One region of the Candidatus Pantoea communis genome, then DNA from elsewhere that is predicted to be linked to it. Evidence: predicted binding sites of a transcription regulator. Region 1 holds the regulator's gene; each other region holds the start of a gene.

Region 1 (4,759 bases):
GGACAACCCATCGAAGCTATCAGCGAGTTATGCATCAGACAAGCCTTTACCCAAGCTATTTTGATCGCCTGAACGGCGAGCGATTTACACCGCTGCGCGGATTCAGTAACGCGCATCTGCAAACCCTGCTGCCGCGCATACTGCGTCGGCGCGTAACCCTGCGTCCGCACTGGCAGCGACTTGACCTGCCGGACGGTGATTTTGTCGATCTCGCGTGGAGCGAAGATCCAGCACAGGCGCGTCACAAACCGCGCATGGTGATGTTCCATGGTCTGGAAGGCAGTTTCCGTAGCCCGTATGCGCATGGCCTGATGCAGGCGTGTCAGGCGCGTGGCTGGCTGGCGGTGGTGATGCACTTTCGTGGATGCAGCGGCGAGCCGAATCGTCTGGAGCGCATCTATCATTCCGGTGAAACCGAAGATGCGACCTTTTTCCTGCACTGGTTGCAGCGCGAATGGGGCACGGTGCCGACTGCAGCAGTGGGCGTTTCACTCGGTGGCAATATGCTGGCCTACTTATTGGGCATGCAGGGAAATGATGTGCCTGTGGATGCCGCCGTCGCCATCTCGGCACCCTTTGCGCTCGAACCCTGCAGTGAAAAGCTCGATGCTGGCTTTTCTCGTTTCTATCAGCACTATTTACTGACCAAGCTGAAACAGAACGCTACGCGTAAACTGCTGGCCTGGCCCGGCACACTACCGGTGGAACTGAGCCAGCTGCGCGCATTTCGCCGCATTCGTGAGTTTGATGATGCGATTACCGCACGGGCGCACGGTTTTCTGGATGCCAACGACTATTATCAACGTGCCAGCGCTATGCCGCTGCTCACGGGCGTGCGCAAGCCGCTGCTGATCATCCATGCCAAAGACGATCCCTTTATGACCGATGCGGTAATCCCGCAGCCGGCGCAACTGTCGCCTTCCATTGAATATCAGCTGACACAACAAGGCGGGCACGTCGGCTTTGTTGGCGGTACGTTAATGAAGCCGAAAATGTGGCTGGAACAGCGTGTGCCTGACTGGCTTTCAACCTATCTGGATGTGTGATCGTGATTATTCCCTGGCAAGAACTTGAAGTCGCAACACTGGAAAACCTGATTGAAACTTTCGTGCTGCGCGAAGGCACCGACTATGGTGAGCAGGAGCGCAGCCTGGAACAGAAAGTCGCCGACGTGCGCCGCCAGCTGGAGCGCGGAGACGTTGTGCTGGTGTGGTCGGAACTGCATGAATCCGTCAACATTATGCCGAAAGGCGAATTTCGCGGTTAATGCACCGCGCAGTAATTCGTGGTAACAATGCTCATCGCCCGACTTCACAGGGAGTTCTGTTATGTCAGCCAGGCATCCAATCATTGCCGTGACCGGTTCCAGCGGTGCCGGTACCACGACCACCAGCCTCGCCTTCCGTAAGATTTTCCAGCAGCTGAATCTGCATGCTGCGGAAGTGGAAGGTGACAGTTTTCACCGTTATACCCGTCCAGAAATGGATATGGCGATCCGTAAGGCACGCGATCTGGGCCGTCATATTAGCTACTTCGGTCCGGAAGCCAATGACTTCGGGCTGCTGGAACAGACGTTTAAGCATTACGGAAAAACCGGGCTAGGTGAATCGCGCAAATATCTGCACACCTACGACGAAGCGGTGCCGTGGAATCAGGTGCCGGGCACCTTTACGCCCTGGCAGCCGCTGCCGGAAAACACTGACGTGCTGTTCTATGAAGGATTACACGGTGGCGTGGTTACACAGCAGCACAACGTCGCCGAGCATGTCGATTTGCTGGTCGGCGTGGTGCCGATTGTCAATCTGGAGTGGATTCAAAAGCTGGTGCGCGACACCAGCGAGCGCGGCCATTCCCGTGAAGCGGTGATGGATTCAGTGGTGCGTTCAATGGAGGATTATATCAACTTCATCACGCCGCAGTTCTCGCGCACCCACATCAACTTCCAGCGTGTACCTACGGTGGATACGTCCAACCCATTTGCCGCACGTGAAATTCCGTCACTCGATGAAAGCTTTGTGGTGATTCACTTCCGTGGACTGGAAGGCATTGCTTACCCTTACCTGCTGGCGATGATCCAGGGCTCGTTCATTTCGCATATGAACACACTGGTGGTGCCGGGCGGCAAAATGGGGCTGGCAATGGAGTTAATCATGACGCCACTGGTGCAGCGGCTGATTGAAGGTAAACGGATTGAATAATCCAGAAATTCTGTAGCGGCGGCCGTTTGGCCGCCCACTTATGTTATCGCTCAATCACTTCGTAACTGTGCGTCATTTTCACACTATTGCCGAGCATGATCGCCACCGAGCAATACTTCTCCGCCGACAGATCGACGGCCCGCGCCACCGCTTTATCGCTTAGCGCTGTGCCGCTAACGATAAAATGCAGGTTGATTTGCGTAAAAATACGTGGCGCTTCTTCACGGCGCTCGGACGTAAGTTTCACCTCGCAGTCAGCCACATCATTTCGGCCTTTTTGCAGGATCGATACCACGTCAATCGCGCTACAGCCGCCTGCTGCCATCAAAACCATCTCCATCGGGCTTGGCGCTTTATCACCCGAGTTACCGTCCATTAATACCTGATGGCCTGATGAGGATTCTCCGAGAAAGGTCAGCCCTTCCACCCATTTCACTCGTGCCTGCATTATTCTTTCTCCTGAAGTGGCGGTTTTGCCGCCAGAGTACGCTTTCACTTGATAAACAGCAATCCAGACTCTTCCGCCTGTTGCTGAAGCGAGACAACAGAAGACAGCTTGCAAAAGCTGTGCTACAAACAGTGCTGAAAATATTTTCGTCATCACAGACGAAGGCGGGAAGAATCAAAAGCGTAGCTTAAGAATCACCCGGAAATAATTTTCCTTTACTGGAAACGCTCGACGATTACACCGCCTGACAGGGAAAACTGCCCCCTGTGTTTTGGGCACGATTACAACAGAGGATAATAGCGAATGGTTCTCGGCAAACCGCAAACAGACCCTACACTCGAATGGTTCCTGTCCCATTGCCATATTCACAAATATCCGTCCAAAAGCACGCTCATCCATCAGGGTGAGAAAGCGGAAACGCTGTACTACATCGTGAAAGGTTCCGTTGCGGTTCTGATCAAAGATGAAGAAGGCAAAGAGATGATTCTCTCCTACCTCAATCAGGGAGACTTCATCGGCGAACTCGGCCTGTTTGAAGAAGGCCAGGAACGTAGTGCCTGGGTACGTGCTAAGACTGCCTGCGAAGTGGCTGAAATTTCCTACAAAAAATTCCGTCAGCTGATTCAGGTAAACCCGGATATTTTAATGCGACTTTCGTCGCAAATGGCGCGTCGTCTGCAAGTCACTTCCGAGAAAGTGGGCAACCTTGCCTTCCTCGATGTGACGGGCCGTATCGCGCAAACACTGCTTAATCTGGCGAAACAACCCGATGCGATGACGCACCCCGACGGGATGCAAATCAAAATCACCCGTCAGGAGATTGGTCAGATCGTGGGTTGCTCACGCGAAACCGTGGGTCGTATCCTGAAAATGCTGGAAGATCAGAACCTGATCTCCGCACACGGTAAAACCATCGTCGTCTACGGCACCCGCTAATTTCTTATCACCCACGGCGTGATGGCAACATCGCGCCGTTTTTGTTTGCGATGAGCTGATGTGGCGCCGAATCATCTATCATCCTGAGGTCAACTACGCACTGCGGCAAACGCTGGTGCTGTGCCTGCCTGTGGCACTAGGCTGGCTGTTTGGCGATCTGCAAAAAGGCCTGCTGTTCTCATTAGTCCCTGCCTGCTGCAACATGGCGGGTCTTGATACACCGCATAAGCGCTTCTTTAAACGCCTGATTGTTGGCGGCTCACTGTTTGCTACCGCCAGTTTTCTGATCCAATTTCTCACCAGTGACGCCATTCCGTTACCGCTGATCCTGTTTGTGCTGCCGCTGCTGATAGGCGTGACCGGCGAAATCAGCCCGCTGCACGGTCGCTTGTTGCCCGCCACACTGATTGCCGCCATCTTTAGCCTCAGCCTAGTAGGACGCATGCCCATGTGGGTGCCGCCGCTGCTGTATATCGGCGGCACGCTATGGTATGGCCTGTTTAACTGGTTCTGGTTTTGGCTGTGGAAAGAGCAGCCGATGCGCGAAACGCTCAGTCTGCTGTATCGGGAACTGGCGGATTATTGCGATGCAAAATACACACTGTTGACGCAGCTTACCGATCCCGAGAAAGCGCTGCCGCCGCTGCTGGCGCGTCAGCAAAAAGCCGTTGACCTGATCACCACCTGCTATCAGCAGATGCACATGCTCTCTGCCAGCCGCGATAACAGCCACAAGCGCCTGACGCGGGCTTTCCAGGTGGCGCTTGATTTGCAGGAGCACATCTCGGTGAGCCTGCACCAGCCGGAAGAAGTGCAAAAGCTGGTCGAGCAGAGTCACGCCGAAGCGGTGATCCGCTGGAATGCCAAAACCATCTCTGCGCGTCTGCGCCTGTTGGCCGATGCCATTCTCTATCATCAATTGCCCGATCGCTTCCACATGGAAAAGCAGCTCGGCGCGCTGGAAAAAATTGCGCGCCAGCATCCCGACAATCCGGTGGGCAACTTCTGCTATTACCATTTCAGCCGAATTGCGCGTGTGCTGCGCACCCAGAAACCGTTATACACCCGTGACCTGATGGCCGATCGCCAGCGCCGTTTGCCGTTGTTCCCGGCGCTGCGCAGCTATCTGTCGCTCAAGTCCGCTGCATTGCGCACCGCAGCTCGTATTTCGGTGATG
Region 2 (4,759 bases), on a different contig from region 1:
TCGGCGCACACCGGGATCGGGTGGTTAAACCGTTGCAGATCCTGGTCTTGTCCGGCAGGCAGCGGCTGTTCAACCATGGCGATGTTGTACGCTTGCAGCGCGATAAGCAGGCTTTGCAGATCGACGCCCGACCAGGCTTCGTTGGCGTCAATGATCAAGGTGGCACGTGGCGCAGCCTTTCTGATGGCCGCCACTTTCTCTAAAATCTCGTCACGATTCAGTTTGATTTTCAGCAGGATGGCACCACGCGATACCGCGTCAGCGGCGGCAGCTGCCATGTTTTCGATGGAGTCGAGGCTTAAGGTCTCCGCCGTGATCACCGAAGGCGGTGCAGTGCGTTCGCACTGCTGCCACAGTGTCTGCTTCGCCAGCGCGGCATCAAGGCGCCACAGCGCACAGTCCAGCGCATTACGCGCTGAACCGGCAGATAAACGGCTTTGCAGATCGATTCGGCTTAAGCCCGCTTCGACATCCTTACGCATCGCTTCCAGCTGCGCCTCGACGCTATCTGGTGTTTCATCGTAACGCGGTGTCGGCGTGCACTCGCCACGACCAATAAAGCCGTTCTGCTCCAGCGTGACGCGAATGACAGTGACGGCGGTACGCGTGCCACGCGAAATAGCGAAAGGACGCGCCAGCGGCAGCTCCAGCACTTCAATCTGCATGCGCCGCATCTTAGCCACGCTCCTGCAGCAGGGCGGCGATATCCGCGATACCAAAACGCACCGGATCGGTGGCCGGCACGCCGAATTCAGCGCTAACTTCCGCACAATAGGCGCGAGCTTCTTCTTCGCTGTAGTTGGAGGTGTTGATGGCAAAACCGGCCAGTTGCACATTATCGCTGGTGACATCGGCCGCGCGCAGGTTGGCCTCCACGCAATCTTTCAAACTCACCATCGGCTGATGCGGTAAATGACGCATGTGCGGACGGCCCATTTCGTGACACATCACCAGCCAGTGCGGCTGCGCACCGTGAATCAGACCCATGCTGACGCCCGCATAAGAAGGATGGAACAGCGAGCCCTGACCTTCAACGATATCCCAGTGGTCGGCATCATTGGCGGGTGACAGGGCTTCTACAGCACCGGCGATGAAATCGGCAATCACCGCATCAATCGCGATGCCTTCACCAGCAACCAGAATGCCGGTTTGTCCGGTGGCGCGGAAATCCGCCTTCATGCCGCGTTCACGCATTGCCGCTTCCAGCGCCAGCGAGGTGTACATCTTGCCGACTGAGCAGTCCGTACCGACAGTAAGTACACGCTTACCTGTACGCTTTTTACCGCTGCCAACATTCAGTTTTGGACGCATATGGCGCAGGTCAAACAGCTCAACGCCAAACTCCTGGGCTAACGCCACCAGCTCTGGCTCATCCACCAGGCGATGGTGCAAGCCGCTCGCCACGTTCATGCCTGCTTTGATCGCACCTTTAACGGTATCGAGCCAGTGCTCCGGCAGATAACCACCGGCATTGGCGGTGCCCAGTACCAGCGTTTTTGCGCCACGTTCTTTTGCCGTGGCGATATCGAGTACGTCCAGACCTAAGCTGACAGTACAGCCCGGCAGTTTAATTTCGCCGACGCACTGCTCAGGGCGCCAGACGTGAATGCCGCGCGCCGTTTTAGCGGCCAGTGGATCGGTGACATCGCCAAGGAACAATAAATAGGGTTGAGGGATCAGCATGATGTTTCTCGTTTCAGACGGGTTAGAGGGTCTGAATCAACTATTCCATGCGGGTTAAGAGGTGACGAATGCTTGTTTGGTAGCGGGGTATAACATCAGGCTATAGCCAGATCCAAAACTGATGGTTAAGGGTACTAAGCCATTGATAGAGAGAAAATTCGAGGCGTTATTGAGCGGGGGAGATAAGAAAATCATTGATAACCACAGGTCGATCCCTGACCGCGATTATCGAGGGTATAAATGCGATTAATGCAGTGCGCCTGGTGGGACGTGCTTGAAAGTCTCAACATATGCACGAAACACGTAGCGGAAAAAACGTTTCATTGGATACCTGGCTCAAAAATTGTTGAAGAAATACGCGAAAAGTATAACTAACGCGCGTTTTTCACGCAATTATTTTTGAGCCAGATCACAAAATGAGGGGTTTGGCAGATGCCTGAATTAGCCGAAGAGGTTGAGATGTTGATTAAGGATGGTGCAGCCGATGCTGATCAGTACCAGTCCACCCAGCACTTCCGCCCATTTACCCATCACCGGACCGATAAAGCGACCCACCATCACGCCAGTCGTGGCCATGATGGTGGTAGCGGCACCAATGGTCAGCGCGGTAAGCACAATATTCACCTGCAGGAATGCCAGGCCGACGCCCACCGCCAGCGCATCAAGACTGGTAGCCACCGCGGTCAATGCTAAGACCATAAAGCCATGACGCTGTGGTGCTTCGCAGGGTTCATCCGCCGTCTGACGGAAACCTTCCATCATCATGCGGCCGCCAAGAACGGTTAACAGGGCAAAGGCCACCCAGTGATCCCATGCCATGATGTAGCGACTGGCCGCCAGGCCAATCGCCCAGCCAATCAGCGGCGTCAGCATTTCAATCACACCAAAGATCAGGCCGGTGCGCAGCGCTTCTTTGAAGTTCGGGCGATGCAGCGACGCGCCTTTGCCCAGTGCTGCGGCGAAAGCGTCCATCGACATACCAAAGGCCAGAATCAGAGTTGCGATAAATGTCATGGGTTTTCAATCAATGCCGCGAAAAATGCCTTCAAGCGAGCGATTTTCCGCATCTATTGTTCAGTAATGAAAAAGTGCGCGCAGTCTAGCACGCAAAATCACCAAAAAAAAGACAGTAAAATCATGGATTTAAGTATAGCAAAGGCTATAACTCTTAACTTGCGCTATTTATGACGCTAAGTGGATGGAATAGAAGAATTTTCTTAGGGTGACCCGGCACAGGGATTGCACGCCAGCACGCTTTTATGCGCTAATGCCCGCGCTAATTGATAGGAAACCTGCGATGAAAAACCCGTTTGAAACGCTGATTATCCCTGGCGGAATCCTGCTGCTGGGCTTTCTCTCCGCGCTGCTATTGCCCGCGCCGCAATTCGGCCTGGAATTATCCAGACGGATTCAGGAGATGCTGCATTTGCAGGACCTGAATCAGCTCTACACTATCGTGTTTTGCCTGTGGTTCCTGCTGCTGGGCGCGATTGAATTTTTTGTCATCCGCTTTGCATGGCGTCGCCTCGCTAAGCAGTGATCCCCACCGCCGCGTAATGCTTTTTTCCTCTGACCACTGTCTGACGCGGCGAAAAATTAATACTCACAGAAATGTAACATTAGTTTTACACGATCTGGCGAAATATCACGCAACATAAAAACCGCATAAAAAATCAATCCACTACAAATTGATATTAATCATACACTTAAAGTGTGATGCCGCTCACTCTCCGAACATTACCCTGTGCATTCCTCTCACAATATCGCAACAACTGCATTACCATAACCCTCTGATTAAGGGATAAAAATCCCTTATGACAACGGGGTCGAGCTGATTAATTCTTATGCTGAATCATTTCGGCCTTTAAAAAATAAACAAACGTTTAATTCCGATACGAGAATGTTATATTCAAATGCATATGCATAACGTGCAGTTAACCGTTATCGTCCCCTGACTTAAACCTGAGTCTTAACCTTTGAGAAATAGCGCGACGCGCTCGAAAGAAGCGTGGCTGTTTCGCCTGCGAACCTGTTGAACTTCAGGTCAACAGAGAGAGGAGATGTCGCCTCATGAGTACTACTGCGGTAAACCTGGCGCTCGCCGCCGCTGGTATGGATAGCGCAAACCTTCAGGAACGAAAGGATGTCGACGTACTGCTGATCGGCGCAGGCGTGATGAGTGCCACCCTTGGCGCATGGCTGCAGGATCTGGAGCCGGACTGGTCGATTGAGATGGTGGAACGCCTCGACGATGTCGCGGTGGAATCCTCCAATGGCTGGAATAATGCCGGGACCGGTCACGCTGCGTTGGCCGAGCTGAACTATACGCCGCAGAAGGCGGATGGCAGCATCGACATTGCAAAAGCGGTGGCGATCAACGAATCGTTCCAGATTTCTCGTCAGTTCTGGGCGTACCACGTTCAGAAAGGCAACCTGCGCAATCCAAAAAGCTTTATCCACAGTACGCCGCACATGAGCTTCGTCTGGGGCGACGATAACGTTGAGTTCCTGCGCAAACGTTTCCAGGCGCTGCAAAAAAGTACCCTGTTCCGTGGCATGAACTATTCAGAAGATCGCGACCAGATCACCCAGTGGATTCCGCTGGTGATGAATGGCCGTGACAGCAAACAGAAAGTGGCGGCCACCTGGACCGAAATGGGCACCGACGTCAACTTCGGTGAAGTGACGCGTCAACTGATTGCCTCTTTACAGAAGAAAGCCAATTTCCGCCTGCGTCTGCGTCAGGAAGTGCGTGATATCAAGCGCCTGAGCGATGGCCGCTGGCAAGTGACGCTACACAATCTGGCCAGCGGTGAAAATCGCCTGCTGACCACGCGCCAGCTGTTTATCGGTGCGGGCGGTGCGGCGTTGCCACTGCTGCAAAAATCCGGCATCCCGGAAGTGAAAGGCTACGCCGGTTTCCCGGTGGGCGGTTCCTTCCTCGTGACCGAGAATCCAGAAGTGGTGCAGCAGCACATGGCGAAAGTGTACGGTAAAGCCAGCGTGGGCGCGCCGCCGATGTCGGTACCGCACGTGGATACGCGTGTGCTGGATGGCAAGCAGGTGCTGCTGTTTG
Region 3 (4,759 bases), on a different contig from region 1:
GATTCTGCCCGTGCTGTCACAACAGTTTGGCGTCTCTCCCGCTGAGAGCAGTATTTCATTGTCACTCTCAACGGGGTTGATGGCGTTAGGCTTGCTGGTGACCGGCCCGCTCTCCGATGCCATCGGGCGTAAGTCGGTGATGGTCACTGCTTTAATGCTCGCCGCCATTTGCACGTTGATTTCGGCCACCATGACCAGTTGGCAAGGCATTTTGATGATGCGTGCACTGATTGGGTTGTCTCTTAGCGGTGTGGCAGCGGTCGGTATGACTTATTTAAGTGAAGAGATTCATCCCCGTGTTATTGCCTTCTCGATGGGGCTGTACATCAGCGGCAATTCAATTGGCGGCATGAGCGGACGCTTGCTCACCGGGGTGCTGACCGATTTCTTCTCATGGCGTGTAGCCATTGGGGTGATCGGTTGCTTCTCGCTAGCAGGCGCACTGATGTTCTGGAAGATTCTGCCGGCATCACGTCATTTCCGTCCCGCTTCGTTGCGACCGCGCAGTTTATTTATCAATTTCCGCCTGCACTGGCGCGACAAGGGTTTGCCGTTCCTGTTTGCAGAAGGTTTCCTGCTGATGGGCGCGTTTGTGACGCTGTTTAATTACATTGGCTACCGTTTGTTGAGCGCACCCTGGTCGCTAAGCCAGGCGGTGGTGGGGCTGCTGTCGGTGGTTTATCTGACCGGCTCGTGGAGTTCTCCTAAAGCAGGCGCGATGACCAGCCGCTTTGGCCGTGGTCCGGTAATGATTGGCGCCACCACCATTATGCTGGCTGGGTTGTTGCTCACCGCCTTTGAATCACTCTGGCTGATACTGCCCGGCATGATGCTGTTTACAGCGGGTTTTTTTGCCGCGCACTCCGTTGCCAGCGGTTGGATTGGTCCACGCGCACGCCGCGCCAAAGGCCAGGCATCGTCACTTTATCTGTTCAGCTACTACGTGGGTTCCAGCGTGGCGGGCACGTTAGGCGGTGTGTTCTGGCACAGCTATGGCTGGACGGGCGTGACGCTGTTCATCAGTGTGTTGCTGTTGCTGGCCTTGTTCGTCGGCTGGCGTTTACAGTGCCGAAAACTGTAATACCTTTCATCTAAACGACGGGGCCGCTGCGCCCCGCTTCTCGCTTAAGCCGTCAGAATCGCGCTTTCAACTAGTCCCACTTAAAACAAAACGACAATTCGTCGCTATAATCCATTTTATTCCAACAATAGTTAGATTTTCTTTTTTCACAGCAATGAGGACGTTAGATGCAACTCTATTATTACGTCGATAAGCATGCAGGCTATAACGACAACCATGTGGTACATGCAACAGGCTGCCCGTTCCTCCCTTCCGATGGTGCACGGCGCTTTCTCGGGACTTTCTACACCGCCACGGCCGCCATTCAACAAGCCCGTAAATTCTATTCCAATGCGATGGGATGCGAGCATTGTTGCCCGGTGGCGGTAAAAAAAAGCCTGACCACTCAGCATAGCGTGGCGCTAAAACACATGGTGCAACTCTGATAATGCTGGTCTGACAATCGCGTAGCGCTTAAGGCGTGTTGTTAAGTACGGCTGTCGCATCATTCTCATACAGAAACAGCCGACTTCCTCATCACGGAATCGTAAAGCGCTACGCTTTGATTGTTCCTGCCTGCGTTCACCCCTTAGCCAAAAAGCAAGAATTGATAATAACCTCAGGCTATTAACCAGGTCTTCAGCGATAAAAAATATTCAGGAATAAAAACGGTCTATATGGTTTTCATCCGCTCATTAATGCTCCACAATAGCCCCAATTTGTGATGCAGGTCACTTAACCGGGCTCGTTTCGCCCCCTCACTCGCTGTCAGATCGATTTGAACCCCATGCAACCGACTACCGTCTCACGTAAAACAGCCTGGCTACGCGTTGTGCTGCTGGCGATTGCCGCCTTTGTCTTTAATACCACTGAATTTGTACCTGTTGGCCTGTTGTCGGATATAGCGGCGAGCTACGCCATGAAGACCGCTGATGTCGGTATTATGCTGACCATTTATGCATGGGTCGTTGCGCTGTTATCCCTGCCGTTAATGCTACTGACGCGGAATATAGAACGCCGTCTGCTGCTGTCGGTGTTGTTCATTCTGTTTATCGCCAGCCATGTGCTTTCGTCCGTGGCATGGGATTTCACCTCGCTGTTGATTTCGCGCATCGGCATCGCACTGGCGCACGCGGTATTCTGGTCGATTACCGCTTCACTCGCGATTCGTGTTGCACCGGCTGGCAAAAAAACCCAGGCGTTGAGTATGCTGGCAACCGGTACGGCATTGGCGATGGTGTTGGGCGTGCCCATTGGCCGTATCGTTGGGCAATACCTCGGCTGGCGCACCACTTTCGGCATGATCGGCTTGTCAGCGTTGGTGCTGCTAATTTTGCTGGTGCGGATACTGCCACGTCTGCCGAGCGAGCACACTGGCTCACTGAGTAGCGTACCGATGCTGTTCCGCCGTCCGGCGTTAGTAGCAATGTATATTCTGGTGACGCTGGTGGTCACCGCGCACTACACCGCTTACAGCTACATCGAACCCTTTATGCAGGTGGTCGCGAATGCGGATGAGAACTTCACGACCTTACTGCTGTTGCTGTTCGGTTCAGCCGGGATTATCGGCAGCGTGCTGTTCAGTACGCTGGGCAACAAATTCCCCTCAGCGATGTTACTCGCCGCGATTGGCATCATCACGTTGAGTATGGGGCTGTTGCTGTTTGCCGCCGTGCGCCCTGCAGCCATTTCGCTGCTGTGCATTTTCTGGGGCATGGCAATGATGATGATCGGCCTGGCGATGCAGGTTCGTGTGCTGTCACTGGCACCGGATGCCACCGATGTGGCGATGTCCTTGTTTTCAGGGATTTATAACATCGGGATTGGTGCGGGTGCCCTGTTGGGTAACCAGGTCAGCCTGCATATGAAAATGTCGGATGTGGGTAACGTGGGGGGGTTAATTGGACTGGTTGCGTTGTTCTGGTGTATCACCATCTTCCGTCGGTATCCGCAACTCCGTTCAAACGGATAATCCGCTTCATAACCAGGGGCCCACATCGGTGCGCCCCTGCGCCATTCTTTGCGCTTTGGTGATTAGTTATAAATTACCGCTGTGCCATTTAGCTTGTTGTTGCCAGAGGTCGAAGTGATGCGGAACGACTTTGCTCCGGCAGCATTCGCCTTCTCCGATAGCTGGTTCTCCAGTGAAGTCAGGTTAGTGCTACCTGATGCACTCACCACACCAATTTGCTGCTGGTTCAATGGTGCCTGATTCACTAATTCAGCAGCCATGCTACCAAATGCGATGGATGACAGTGCGACTGCGGCTAATACCATTTTGATGCTTTTCATGATCGTCTCTCTTATGCAGATGAAAGGGGTCGGCTGAATTAAGTTAACAACCGTTAATTAAATGCTAGCGCCGAAGCGGGCATCTCGTCAATCATTTTATTAACGGTCATTATTTTATTAAGAAGTGGCGTGATTATGGGCTTTAGCGCCCTTTTTCACTTATCGATATGAGTGTTGTGCCGCAGGTAAAGCACAAACGGGCAAAGTGAATGAGAGGGAATGTCGGCTGCGCTTGCATATTTAGTTAGCGATCGGTAATTTAATTACATGTTCTTCATGCAGTGAAGTGTCCCTATGACGCAAATGACCGACACGCTTAATCGCAAAACGCGTGGTCGCCCCAAAGTGTTTGATCGCAACGATGCGCTGGATAAAGCATTAATGTTGTTTTGGGCACACGGTTATGAAGGCACCTCGCTGTCAGATTTGGTGAACGCAACGGGGGCGAAAGCGCCGACGCTTTACGCGGAGTTTGAGAATAAGGAAGGCTTGTTCCGCGCAGCAATGCAGCGCTACATCGATACCTTCAGCGCGCAGCGTAATCAGGTGCTTAAGGATGAAACACTCGATGTCAAAGCCGCGATTGAGGCCTATTTTCGTGCTACTGCAGCCTGTTTTACCGAGTGTGATAAGCCCGCTGGCTGTTTCTTTATCTGCACCTCCAGTGCGCTCTCTTCAGGCTCAGACGAGATTGCACAGATGCTGGCTAAGCAGCACCATGCACAGGAACGGGCTTTGCAGCAATTTCTGGATGTCCGGCAACAGCGTGGCGAATTGCCGCAGTGTGCCAACAGCGTTACGTTGGCCAGCTATCTGGCCTGCGTGTTGCAGGGCATGTCAGTGCGCGCCCGTGAAGGCGCAAGCCGTGACGATCTCGATGGAATAGTCGATACGCAGATGGCCATCTGGCCCGCTCTGGCAGGCTACTGCGCGTTGAACGCGTCATAGCCTGCTGACGATGTTTTATCACTTTGCAGTCAGGTGCGACCTCCAGGCCGCCCCTGACTTGCACCAAAGTGTCATGTTTGAAATCCTTAAGGCATAAAAAACATCGGTTTTAACACCTGGCTGATCGGGCTATTGTTCGCATTCGATGGCATCAAATCTTTCATCGATGCCCACCAACGCTGGCACACTTCCGTGTTTGCCACCGCCTCCCAACGTGCTTCCGACTCTATCTCCACGCTGGCGAATAACAAATTACGCTCCGCATCCAGCCAAATCGCATAGTTGTGCGCACCGTGAGCTTTCAACGTCTGTTCCAGCTCAGGCCAGATCGGTGAATGGCGACGCAGATATTCATCATGACAGTGCGCATGCACCTGCATCACAAAGGCTTTACGCAACATCACTGCGCTCCGCATCCAACGCCGCTTGCCACGGTTTGACGGCGAAGCGTTCACCCAG
Region 4 (4,759 bases), on a different contig from region 1:
TCGCTTTAATCTGCCTGCCTGGCCGACCACCACGATTGGATCCTTCCCGCAAACCACCGAAATTCGCGGCCTGCGACTCGACTTCAAAAAAGGCAATATCGATGGAGGCCACTATCGCACCGGCATCGCGGAGCACATCAAGCAGGCGATTGCCGAACAGGAACGGCTCGGGCTGGATGTGCTGGTGCACGGCGAAGCAGAGCGTAATGACATGGTGGAATACTTCGGCGAAAACCTCGATGGCTTCGTGTTTACGCAAAATGGCTGGGTGCAAAGCTATGGCTCTCGCTGTGTGAAGCCGCCGGTGATCATCGGTGATGTCAGTCGTCCGCAGCCGATTACCGTTGAGTGGGCGAAGTACGCGCAATCGCTGACTGAAAAGCCAGTGAAAGGCATGCTCACCGGCCCGGTCACGATTTTGTGCTGGTCATTCCCGCGTGAAGACGTGACGCGGGAAACCCTTGCTAAACAGATTGCACTGGCGCTGCGTGATGAAGTGGAAGACCTGGAAAAAGCCGGGATCGGGATCATCCAGATTGATGAACCCGCGCTGCGCGAAGGCTTACCCTTGCACCAGTCGGATTGGGCGGCGTACCTGACCTGGGCAGTGGATGCCTTCCGCCTCAACGCGGCTGTGGCGCAGGATGAAACGCAGATCCACACGCACATGTGTTATTGCGAGTTCAATGACATCATGGAATCGATAGCGGCACTGGACGCGGACGTGATTACCATCGAAACCTCACGCTCGGATATGGAATTGCTGGATGCGTTTAAAGCGTTTGAATACCCGAACGAAATTGGGCCAGGTGTGTATGACATACACTCCCCGAACGTACCCAGCGTCGAATGGATTGAAGATCTGCTGCACAAAGCGGCGCAAAGCATTCCGCCCGCACGTTTGTGGGTCAACCCGGACTGCGGTCTGAAAACCCGTGGCTGGAGTGAAACCCGGCAGGCGCTGGCGAACATGGTGACCGCCGCGAAAAAGCTGCGCGCAGAATCGGCTTAATCGTGAGAAACAGGGGCGCCTTGCAGCGCCCCTTGTTATTACGCGTTGGGTGCAACGCCATACTGCTTAAACCAGGCCAGCATTCGTACCCAGCCATCAGCGGCTGAGTCAGCATGGTAGCTTGGGCGATAATCGGCATTAAACGCGTGTCCCGCTTCCGGATACACCACGATTTCCGCTTTGGCATTGGCGGCATGCAGTGCCTGACGCATCTTATCAATGCTCTCTAACGGGATGCTCTCATCCTGACCGCCGTACAATCCGAGCACCGGTGCGTTAAGATCGACGGCTACATCGATAGGATGTTTTTGTTGTTTGAGGGTTTTCTCACCCTCTAACCGACCATACCAGGCCGCTGCCGCCCGCACCTGCGGATTGTGCGCGGCGAACAGCCAACTGATGCGTCCGCCCCAGCAGAAGCCCGTGATGGCCATGCGACGAATATCGCCATCGTGGCGTGCGGCCCAGTTGGCAACGTGATCGAGATCGGACAGCACCTGAGAATCAGGCACCTTGCTGACCAGTTCTTTGAACAGTGTCGGGATATCACTGTAGTCACCGGGATCGCCTTCACGGAAGTAGAGTTCAGGTGCGACCGCCAGATAGCCTTCCAGCGCCAGACGACGGCAGATATCTTTAATATGTTCATGAACGCCAAAAATCTCCTGCACCACCAGAATTACCGGTAGTTTGCCTTCATAGGATTTGGGGCGAGCATAATAAGCCGGAAGGTTTTCTCCCTGGCTGGGAACAGAAGTTTCACCGGTGTGAATAGCGTCACTGACGGTGGTGATGGTGCTGCTGGCGATGGGCTGAACGGCAGGGGCAAAGCCACCGGCTACTGATTTTTGTGCCATATTGTCTTCGGTTTTCATGGTTCTCTCCGTGCTAGCAAATGCGCAATCACGTAACTATAGCCTGCTTCAGGAGCAAGGCTGACGTAGGGTTCAGAGGGATGTGTACTTATGTTCTTCTTCTCTATTAACACTGCCACCCGAACTTACACAGCACCGCTTGTAGCAATTCAGAATTGCTGAGCTGCAATGTGTGATGTGAATCACATAATAATTTTCTGATAATGTAAGTTTCATTGTCGATGGTGAAATAAATCACATATTTATATGGCGCTCTGGCGTAGAGTGACACGCATATCCCTTATCTATCAGGAGTCTGTTATGGCCCAGTCTGACGTTTTCCACCTTGGTATCACTAAAGCCGATCTGAAAGGAGCCACACTGGCTATCGTTCCCGGCGATCCGGAGCGTGTGAAAAAAATCGCTGCGCTGATGGATAATCCGCAGCATCTGGCTTCGCACCGTGAATTCACCACTTACCTGGCGGAAGTGGATGGCAAGCCGGTAGTGGTCTGTTCTACCGGGATCGGCGGTCCATCGACCTCTATTGCCGTGGAAGAACTGGCGCAGCTCGGCGTACGCACTTTCCTGCGTGTGGGCACGACCGGGGCGATCCAGCCGAATATCAATGTAGGCGACGTGCTGGTGACTACTGCTTCGGTGCGTCTTGACGGTGCCAGCCTGCACTTTGCGCCGATGGAGTTCCCGGCAGTGGCCGATTTCACCTGCACCACCGCGCTGGTGGCCGCAGCAGAAGCCTGCGGTGCCAAAACGCACATTGGTATCACCGCTTCATCTGACACCTTCTATCCGGGGCAGGAACGTTACGACACGTTCTCAGGACGTGTGGTGAATCGCTTTCAGGGCTCAATGCAAGAGTGGCAGCAAATGGGGGTTCTTAACTATGAGATGGAATCCGCTACACTGTTAACCATGTGCGCCAGTCAGGGGCTGCGAGCGGGCATGGTGGCGGGTGTTATCGTTAACCGTACGCAAAAAGAGATCCCGGATGCCGCGACCATGAAACAGACCGAAAGCGATGCGGTGAAAATTGTTGTAGAAGCCGCGCGTCGCTTAATTTAGTGCGCAAGGCAGCAGGTATTACGGATAAGGAATTCCCTGCTGCCATCACATTGCGCACGTTTTTCAGCTGATACTGAGAAAACAACTATGCGCAAAACGGTTTCTGCTCCGCGTCCTGCCTTTAATCATCCTTCCACGGCTGCTCAGTCTCGCATTGAGAGCGTGGCAGCGCGTTTCCGCCAGGCGATGGCGGCCTCTGATTTCCCCGTGGCACGTCAGTGCTGTGAAGAGGTTTTGCGCGTCATGCCGCAAAACATGCAGGTACTGAGTGACTATGCGCTGACGCTAATGCGCGTGGGGGAGTACAAAAAATCCTACAAAACTTATCAAAAGATCTATCAGGCATCGTCAGCGCAGCGTGCGCAGGCTTCCGACACCTGGCTTGATGGCTTAACCGAAGTGTGTGGCTGGCTGGAAAAGCACGATGAAGTGGCACGTTACGGCCGTGAGTCGCTGGAGAAGTCTGACGCGATCTTTCGTCAGGGCCACACAGTGGCGTATCCCGCAGAAGCGCCGCCGTCTTTCAATCCCACCAATCCAACTGAAAATATCATCTCTTTCAGTCTGTATGGTGGCCAACCACGCTACTGTGAAACGCTGATCAAGAATATCGAGGTTGCGCGCGAGTTCTATCCCGGTTGGATGTGTCGCATCTATCTTGACGACAGCGTGCCGCAACACGTCTGGCAGCGTCTGAAGCAGTCAAATGTCCAGTTAGTGGATATGTCACATGAGAAGACCATATTCCCGACGCTGTGGCGCTTTCTGGTGATGGATGATCCATGCGTAAAGCGTTATATCGTGCGAGATGCGGACTCCCTGCTGTCGGAGCGTGAAGTGGCGGCGGTAGAAGCTTGGCTGCAATCGCCCTGCTGGTTCCATCACATGCGTGACTACTTTACGCATACCGAACTGCTGCTGGCAGGCATGTGGGGCGGCTGTCATGGCGTATTCCACAACGTTGAACAGCAGATACGCGACTTTATCGCCCAGTACAGCGGCAGTGAACGCTTCACCGATCAATACTTCCTCAAAGTGGCGTTGTGGCCGACGGTGCGCGAAAGCCTGCTGAATCATGATGACATCTTCCGATTCCATCATGCCCAGGCGTGGCCCGCACATCCGCCAATTCGCTGGCAAACCGAGCGTTTTCACGTCGGCAGCAACGCAGGGTATTCCAGCATGGCGGGCAAGGTGGAGAATGCTGATAACGGCTGGCAGCAGGTTGAACTCACTCACAACGGACAAAGCTGGTGCTATCCCGCCAAAGTGAAGGGCAGTGAATGGCTGTTGCCGATGCCGTTTTTCCTGATTGATGCGTGGAAGGCGGGTGATTTGACGGTGAAAGCGCTGTAAATCATCTGCCAGCTACACAACAGTCTGGACATTCATACAGTAGCGACTTACCTTTTCCCTCAGCGAAACGATCCGCGGGGGGATTATGGATCAGCAACTTATCATTAGCGGTGCGCTGGCGCTGGCCGGACTGGGCCTCGGCTGGATTTTGGCCCAGTTGCGTGCCGGGCACCAGCACGCCAGCTTCACTACCGAACGCCGCCTGCTGGAAGAGGCGCAACAGCGTCAGCAGCAGCAGCTCGAACAGTTACAACAACAAATTCAGCAGCGCGAGCAAGAACTGCGGCAGCTTCATGGCACGCTTAGCGGTGCACAGGAACGGCTGCAACAGCTCGATTACTGGCGTGGCGAAAGCGAGCAGCTCAGCCGGGAACTGCGCAATCAGCTGGAAGTGAACAGTGCGCAAGAAGCTGAACTGCGTGAAGTCACCATCCGTTTAGAAGAGACGCGTTTT

Evidence for each region. Region 1 encodes CRP, which controls carbon source genes, mostly activating them, when cyclic AMP is high. Its sites were predicted from a motif close to ATGTGANNNNNNTCACAT; they were not measured.
Region 2: azuC (stress response protein AzuC) is a predicted target of CRP. The motif match lies at 2,081-2,098, and genes of this name have one in related genera.
Region 3: F3J37_RS26805 (sugar transporter) is a predicted target of CRP. The motif match lies at 1,780-1,797, and genes of this name have one in related genera.
Region 4: udp (uridine phosphorylase) is a predicted target of CRP. The motif match lies at 2,058-2,075, and genes of this name have one in related genera.

What each region holds. Positions count from the first base shown of each region.
Region 1 covers NZ_VWXC01000025.1:25,615-30,373, reverse strand. The annotation lists gene F3J37_RS24045 (hydrolase) at 30-1,046, shown strand; gene F3J37_RS24040 (YheU family protein) at 1,049-1,267, shown strand; gene F3J37_RS24035 (phosphoribulokinase) at 1,329-2,198, shown strand; gene F3J37_RS24030 (OsmC family protein) at 2,242-2,646, opposite strand; gene crp (cAMP-activated global transcriptional regulator CRP) at 2,950-3,582, shown strand; gene F3J37_RS24020 (YccS/YhfK family putative transporter) at 3,641-4,759, shown strand, end outside.
Region 2 covers NZ_VWXC01000016.1:21,825-26,583, reverse strand. The annotation lists gene dgcA (N-acetyl-D-Glu racemase DgcA) at 1-674, opposite strand, end outside; gene dgcN (N-acetyltransferase DgcN) at 676-1,683, opposite strand; gene azuC (stress response protein AzuC) at 1,930-2,007, opposite strand; gene mntP (manganese efflux pump MntP) at 2,125-2,697, opposite strand; gene F3J37_RS19485 (DUF1158 domain-containing protein) at 2,981-3,223, shown strand; gene mqo (malate dehydrogenase (quinone)) at 3,754-4,759, shown strand, end outside.
Region 3 covers NZ_VWXC01000036.1:10,634-15,392, forward strand. The annotation lists gene ynfM (multidrug efflux MFS transporter YnfM/SxtP(Kp)) at 1-1,081, shown strand, start outside; gene F3J37_RS26800 (hypothetical protein) at 1,249-1,506, shown strand; gene F3J37_RS26805 (sugar transporter) at 1,848-3,032, shown strand; gene bhsA (multiple stress resistance protein BhsA) at 3,095-3,352, opposite strand; gene F3J37_RS26815 (TetR/AcrR family transcriptional regulator) at 3,647-4,300, shown strand; gene rhaM (L-rhamnose mutarotase) at 4,387-4,701, opposite strand; gene rhaD (rhamnulose-1-phosphate aldolase) at 4,691-4,759, opposite strand, start outside.
Region 4 covers NZ_VWXC01000035.1:18,433-23,191, reverse strand. The annotation lists gene metE (5-methyltetrahydropteroyltriglutamate--homocysteine S-methyltransferase) at 1-1,012, shown strand, start outside; gene F3J37_RS26720 (dienelactone hydrolase family protein) at 1,051-1,887, opposite strand; gene udp (uridine phosphorylase) at 2,188-2,949, shown strand; gene F3J37_RS26710 (tetratricopeptide repeat protein) at 3,037-4,305, shown strand; gene rmuC (DNA recombination protein RmuC) at 4,391-4,759, shown strand, end outside.